DNA from 3 places in the Effusibacillus dendaii genome. Region 3 is predicted to be linked to each of the others. Evidence: riboswitches for the same ligand, from Rfam matches in the RefSeq annotation. Region 3 holds a riboswitch; each other region holds the start of a gene.
What was found. A riboswitch is a leader RNA that binds a small molecule or an ion and turns the genes downstream of it on or off. The one in region 3 is predicted to bind cyclic di-GMP.
Positions count from the first base shown of each region.

Region 1 (2,267 bases), 300 kb from region 3:
CAACCAAGAGAATTTCCCCTTTCTTTTGTTATGTGCGATTATTTGATGACTTGCCATCTGTCAGGAATTTTATTCACTTTCGTCAATTGTGCCTTGTTCATCTATAAATAAAGCAGTAATACCCGTCCGTTTCTTAGCTAATAAAGGAAGTCTACTCCAAAGATTTCGGAACTGTTTAACATCGGGTAACGCTATACTGTACTTTGCAGTTGGGTCATCCATTCTCTGAAGTGTTTCAGCCAAGACCCCTAAGAAATAGTTTACGTTCATTGGATTAGAAGTCCCCAAGCCTTTTACCTCAATAATCCAACGTTCCGTTCCTCTTATTGCATTTATGTCAATTCCAGGAGTTTTTCCCCATGCAATCTGCGTTTCCCAACCGTTTGAATGGAGGAATTCCTTTAGGAATTGTTTGATATTGTCTTCAGAAAAGACGGATGACAATTCATTATCTCGCACATTTTCTTGATGAGTTACTGGTTCTACCAAGATACCCTCCGAGCATAAATAATTTCCCAGCTTACCATCTTTTCGCCGAATACGTTTAATGATTTGTTTTGTCTCCAATGACCTGCATGCCTGGTTTACCGCCTGTTGCGGCTCATTTACTCCTAATATGGCGTTGGTGATTTCCCGATCCGTTAAGCCCTCTTGAGTTTTTAAGAGGGTTATGTGTATCCCTTCTAATCCTTGAATTTTGTCGATTCATTCCTTACACTCTCACCTACCTTAAACCCATGCCGCACAAGCATTTTCAGTCATTCAAGAAAATGAAAAACCGCCTACATTGGCGGCAACAACTCCCTAAAACGGCACTTTTTTTTATACGTTCGATCTCATTCAATCGCACGTCTAACATTTGGCTTATTTTTAGCATATATGGGTGAGTTAAACAATCCACATCTTGACTCACACGAATCAATCGTTTCTTCAGCATCGTAATTTCTGCATCTAAACGCATGTGAACGCGACTTTCCAAATCACATTCCCCCTTAATAGGTTGGAGTTTCGGTAGCTGGCTGACATAGCATAAAACCTTAGCCCCTGTAGCTTTGCGTCACAACTTTTCAGTTGCTTTGCCTTTTTCACACGATGCGATTTGGTTATTTAGTTGTATTGACATAAATATACTATTTCCCCCGACCATTTTCAATATTTTCAAAAAACATTGAATAGCAACCGATTGACAATCCTATCAGTTGTTTATGTAATGGTCATAAATGGATCCCCATTCTATGACCTTTTCGTTTATTATGCGACATTTCCATGATCGATTGGAATAAATTGATTCAAGTCAGGCACAAAGTAAAAACCATCTCGGCTCAATTCTGCCTAGATGTCCTCCATATCAAGAAAATGGCTGTCGGCTACTTCCTACAGCGTTTTTCCCTTCAATTGATCATTCAAATACTCCACTCTTTTCGTGACTGGAGCCATGTAAAATTGATGCCCGTACAATCTTGATCCCCTCCCTCCGCTTCTCATCAGTTCTTCTATCTACTCTACCATTGTATGTAAAAATCAAGAGTTCAGATATGGCAAACATGTTTGAGCTGGTTTGAGCATTGGAAAGTCACGTAAGGTAAGGGAAAATCAGATGTTAGAAAATGAAGAAAATAGCCGAGGCAGAAACAGGAGTAGATCCCCAAATTTCGCTCAGCTCGTAGGCAAACATATTAAGCTTTAGGCAAACTTTTTAGGCTGTGGGCAATCTAAAACTGCTTTTTACACAAGTATGCACCGAAAATAAAGTCGTCTCGCCCATGTCACCTTTCCCCATCCACTCTCGCTCCTACAGCCACAAGGCTTCTCCGCCTCTCCACACCATATACCAAAAATTACCAATGTAATTATAGTCGTCATAGGGTTCTGGGAAAAACAGGGATTACGACGTGAAAAAACGGGGTCAAAAAAGCAATTAAAGTCGAACTAAGAGCAGGGGGAAAGGCAGGGAAACAGATTCGGGATAGGGCAACAGATAATCGGAGGAAATGATCGAGAAAAAACAGGAGAAAAACGTTTGAATCCTTTGTACCACAAGGATTTTCTTCGTCTCCCCTCCCAATAAATCCTCTCACCTGATTTAAGAAAAGAGCCGAGGAAATACAGGTGTGCATCGCAAAAAAAGTCTGCCCAAAACCTCCCCCACCCGCTCCTCTCCACAAACCAAATCGTATCAAGGCTTTTCCCGCTCTTTCATCTGTTTCACTTTATCACTCTAAACCAGTAAAAGTCTGCATGCAAATCAGAGTAAAAACCAGAGGAGA
Region 1 covers NZ_AP023366.1:2,168,633-2,170,899, forward strand. The annotation lists gene skT53_RS11655 (hypothetical protein) at 70-489, opposite strand; gene skT53_RS19215 (Spo0E family sporulation regulatory protein-aspartic acid phosphatase) at 755-961, opposite strand; cyclic di-GMP riboswitch class I at 1,008-1,091, opposite strand.
Region 1: linked by a shared signal. The riboswitch ahead of skT53_RS19215 (Spo0E family sporulation regulatory protein-aspartic acid phosphatase) and the one ahead of skT53_RS10130 (tetratricopeptide repeat protein) in region 3 are both predicted to bind cyclic di-GMP.

Region 2 (2,267 bases), 830 kb from region 3:
TTTTTGAATCCATTCGGGCCGGTGCCAACGGTTATCTTTTAAAAGATGTCGAATCGGAAGTGTTAGTAGAAGCTGTCCGGCAAGTTGCAAATGGAACAGCGTTCATTCACCCTCAGATTACCACCAAATTATTAAACGAGTTTAAACGTCTGAGCTACAACGCAACTGATCACGCATCCGCTCATGAGGAGGCGGCGGCAGCCGTTGAACAGGAGACATGGCGGGAGCTTTTGACGATTCGAGAGATGGAAATCCTTCGTTTAATGGCGGAAGGAAAAAGCAACCGAATGATTGGTGAGGCGTTATTCATATCTGAAAAAACAGTGAAAAATCATGTCTCTTCTATTTTAGGTAAACTTAATGTAGACGACCGCACGCAGGCGGTCATTGCAGCAGCCAGGAACGGTTGGGTAAGGTTATGACGAACGCCTAATAGAGGGCGCGCATATAGTGACACCACAAGGGAGGTGTTCGGTATGCTCGCTCTTTTGATTTGGGCGTTCGCTGCTTACGGGATTGTCGCCGCGCTCTATCAGGTGGTTCGACTTTATGAATCCCCTTCGATCAGTGAAGGTCACAGGTTTACGTTAGTATTGGTGGTTCGCAACGGAGAAGCGTACGTGGAAGGTTTACTGCGTTTTTTGTTGGTGCGTTCGTTTTTCTTAAAAAATGATCTTCATATCCTTGTGGTGGATACCGGCTCAGAGGATTCGACCCGGGAAATTGTCAGTCGTTTGCAGGAGAATTATTCAAGAATTGAATTGATCGGAACTGACCGGGAATACGACGGGGGATTGCTGGAATCTGTGTGGTCATCAGCAGATCAGGATAGTCCTTTTGCCCTATATGATCTTCGGAGCTGGAAAAACACCAAAAGAATTATCCCTTATTTTAAAAGGGTTTTCGGTTAATGAGGAATTTGTATAAAAATAGTCGTGCAGACCTATGTACTATTTTGTCGACACATGTAAAATTAAAGACAAGGAGCGAGTCAATCATCAAGGGCAAACCTCGTCGAAAGACAGGGACGCAAAGCCATGGGTCTAAAGCTTCCCCAAAGCAATGATAGCCAGGCTGCTGATTGTTCCGGGTGAATTGCTCAATCCCCCAAAAGGTTTCCTCATTGACCCTTTTGGAATCCCCCTACCCCCCACAAACTAAGAGGTTCCTTATTCCAAGGAACCTCTTAGTTTGTGTTTTCGCTGTTTTTGTTTTTCATCACCCTTTCACACGATTTTTATAAAAACTTAATACTTTAATGCTATCCTTATAGAAGAGAATTTTGAGGAGTGAAATTATGCAGCGTATGGCTGAATGGATGGTCGGAAGAGACATCCGGGCGTTCCGCTGGATTAATGGCGCCTGCAAATGTTCGTTCTTTGAACAGTTGATGCCTGTAGTTACACATCTGGGTGGAACTGTTTTCTCGATTGGCATGTCGCTGGTTTTTTTGCTGCAGAGTGATCCGTATTGGCGCTATGAAGGGGTTCATTTGGCGATCAGCCTGTTGTTTAGCCATCTGATTGTGGCCGCTTGTAAAAAGCTGCTGCCGCGCCATCGTCCCTATCAGGTTCTGGAGAATGTATTTACGGGACGAAAACTTCTGACAGATGCATCATTTCCATCTGGCCATTCAACAGCCGCCTTTTGCTCGGCGACTGTTTTGTCAATTGCGTTTCCCGTCTTGTCTCCGGGTTTGTATGCACTTGCGGCTTTAACCGCCAGTTCACGTGTATATTTGGGACTGCACTATCCGTCAGATGTGGCGATCGGCGCTGTATTGGGGACAGCGGTCCCGCTTTGGCTGGCATGACTGTGCCAAAGTTCTTCTATGACCGTACAATAAGGATTTTTACTTAAATTTACAAATAATTAACCATTTAAATAAACTCCATCGGTATACTGATAAGACAAAATGTGGAATTTTGTCGAAGAGGGCGGAGAGAACGATGGGGAATCGACAGAAGAGTATTTTGTTGCTGGATGATAGTTTTATAAACGAAAGGTTTTTAAAACGATTGAATGGACAATTGAAAAAAGGTCAAGTGGGATTCATTTATCTGGACATCAAACGATTTGGTGATGTGTACCAGACCCGTGGACAGCTATTTTGCAATCGTGTATTGCAGACGCTCAACCAGATCATTTTGAGGTTCGAACAGGAAAAATGGGAAGGATGTTTCTCCCGGCGAATGTTAGGGGATGATCTGTTTTTATTTTTTCTTTTGCCAGATCAAAAAGTGGATCTGTTTTCTGATTTTGCGTAC
Region 2 covers NZ_AP023366.1:2,703,030-2,705,296, forward strand. The annotation lists gene skT53_RS14475 (response regulator) at 1-422, shown strand, start outside; gene skT53_RS14480 (glycosyltransferase) at 477-911, shown strand; cyclic di-GMP riboswitch class I at 994-1,082, shown strand; gene skT53_RS14485 (phosphatase PAP2 family protein) at 1,298-1,813, shown strand; gene skT53_RS14490 (GGDEF domain-containing protein) at 1,950-2,267, shown strand, end outside.
Region 2: linked by a shared signal. The riboswitch ahead of skT53_RS14485 (phosphatase PAP2 family protein) and the one ahead of skT53_RS10130 (tetratricopeptide repeat protein) in region 3 are both predicted to bind cyclic di-GMP.

Region 3 (2,267 bases):
GACTAATCTGAACCACAACGGCACCCGCACGCAGAATTCCGTAATAGGCAATCACATAATGCGGACAATTCGGCAGCATAATCGCCACCCGGTCCCCTTCACCGATTCCGGCCTCGGCAAGGGCTGCCGCAAACCGGTCCACCGTAAAAAACAATGTTTTATAATCAATTTCTGTTCCGTGAAAGTAGATCGCTTTCCGATCCGGATACCGCTCGCTGGTCTGTGCCAGCATAAGCGGCACTGTCAAATCCGCCATGCCAGTTTCCTCAAAAGTGGATGATGTCCCTCTCGTACTCATGATAACCCTCCTGTATCCCCTGATCAAAATAACGAGCATAAATGAATGAATATTCATTTATGAATGACTATTCACTAGTTTAGCAATCTTTCACTAAAACCACAATACATTACTACTTGAGTGGGAGAGTAAGATTGTAAAAAGGAGTCCGCTATGTAAGCGGACCCGAAGCTGAAAAATATCTCTATTTATATGCCAGACGCTCGATCTGTTGCTCACACGCCAGCAATGGCCCTGTTTGTCCCGTTTTCGCAAACAAATGTTTCAACATATGCAAAACCTCAAGTTTAAGTTGCCACATATGGGGTTCACAGCATACAGGAAAAACTTTCTTTAAATAATGAATGGCGCCCATCCAATCTTTTTGCTGTGACAACACCAGGGAAAGGGACAACGCCGTCTGTACCTGCTTGGCGTCAACTCCCTGTTTTCGCCAAGATTCATAAGCCATCAGGTAGGCAGCCACAGCCTGCTCCGTTTTACTCTGACGTTGAAAAGTCAGTCCATATAACTGCCATATACAAGAAAAAAGCGTGTGTGTATCGTCTGCCCCTCCATACAGGGCCATCAGACACCAATCCTGCGCTTCTTCCCACTGTTCCATTTCCGCACAGCATACCGCCAGAAGATAATCGATGAAAACCAGTCCTCTATCGTCTTCGGTGCCGTTATAATGTTTTCTTGCCAAAATCGCTGAGTCCTTTGCTTCTTCCAGATATCCCAACCGGTAATAGGTCATGCTCAGAAACAGGAACAAAAAGCCATCTGTCTCAACCGTTGATTCAGATGCTAAAAATTTTAGTTTCAGCTGCAGTAATGAAATATCATAAATGTGCCACTTATCTTCATCGACAAAAGTACTCCCATCCCGCTCCAACAGCCGATGGATTCTAATTTCTGCCAGTTCCACCACCTGTTGTTTCATCGATTCAAAAAGAACAAGCGTATTTAACAGCGACCCATCTTCACGCCCCAACTCATCCAGCATTTCCGTGAAACAAGAATCAAACGGGTGTTCCTTTTCACGCACCGATTGCCAATCTTTAGGAAGCAAATGCAAGTTCATGTTTCACACTCCCCAAACAAAAATGTCTGCCTCAGAGGCAGACAAGGGAATGTGCTGCCACTGCGGCGGCCCGGCTGTCATAAAAAGCGCAGAACGACTGCAACTTTTCTTAGACCCGCAGCTTTGCGTCATCACCTTTCGATGATTTTGCCCTTAACATCAGTGTCGTTCAAAAAAATCACATTTTTAAAATATCTTAAACAAAACGCTCCGAATTTCCTTCTACACTATAAAAAATGCGACAAAAGTCCCACCTAAAGCGGGCTTTCTGCACTCGAAACTCCCAATCCCAGCTCGAACTCCTGCTCAGGAAGAAGCAACCGGCTCACCGCGCAGCCCCAAATCATCCGCTCTGTCTTTTAATGCATCAATCACAAACTGAATATGCTCATCGAGACTGATTCCCAATTCTTCCGCCCCTTTGTATACATCATCGCGTGACACGCCTTTTGCAAACGCTTTGTCTTTCAGTTTTTTCTTGACCGCCTTGACATCCACGTCAAAAATGCTTTTGCTCGGCCGAACCAAAGCTACCGCCGTGACAAATCCCGATAATTCGTCGCAGGCAAACAATGTCTTGTCCAACAGAGATTCCCGTTTCACTCCCGTGTATTCCGCATGGGAAAGGATCGCATGAATCACATCCTCCGGATATCCGAGTTGCTTGAGTATTTCGCATCCTTTGTAGGGATGCTCTTGCGGAGTTGGATATTGCTCATAATCGAAATCATGCAGCAAGCCGACAATAGCCCATTTTTCCGCATCTTCACCAAATTTTTCAGCATACGCTTTGACGGACGTTTCCACCGCCAGCGCATGTTTGATCAAGCTCTGACTCTTGGTGTATTCATTTAAAAGCGACCATGCCTGTTCCCGATTCAATCTCATCGTTTCCTTGCCTCC
Region 3 covers NZ_AP023366.1:1,871,913-1,874,179, forward strand. The annotation lists gene skT53_RS10125 (long-chain-fatty-acid--CoA ligase) at 1-298, opposite strand, end outside; gene skT53_RS10130 (tetratricopeptide repeat protein) at 483-1,364, opposite strand; cyclic di-GMP riboswitch class I at 1,426-1,526, opposite strand; gene skT53_RS10135 (HD domain-containing protein) at 1,671-2,252, opposite strand; gene skT53_RS10140 (YktB family protein) at 2,249-2,267, opposite strand, start outside.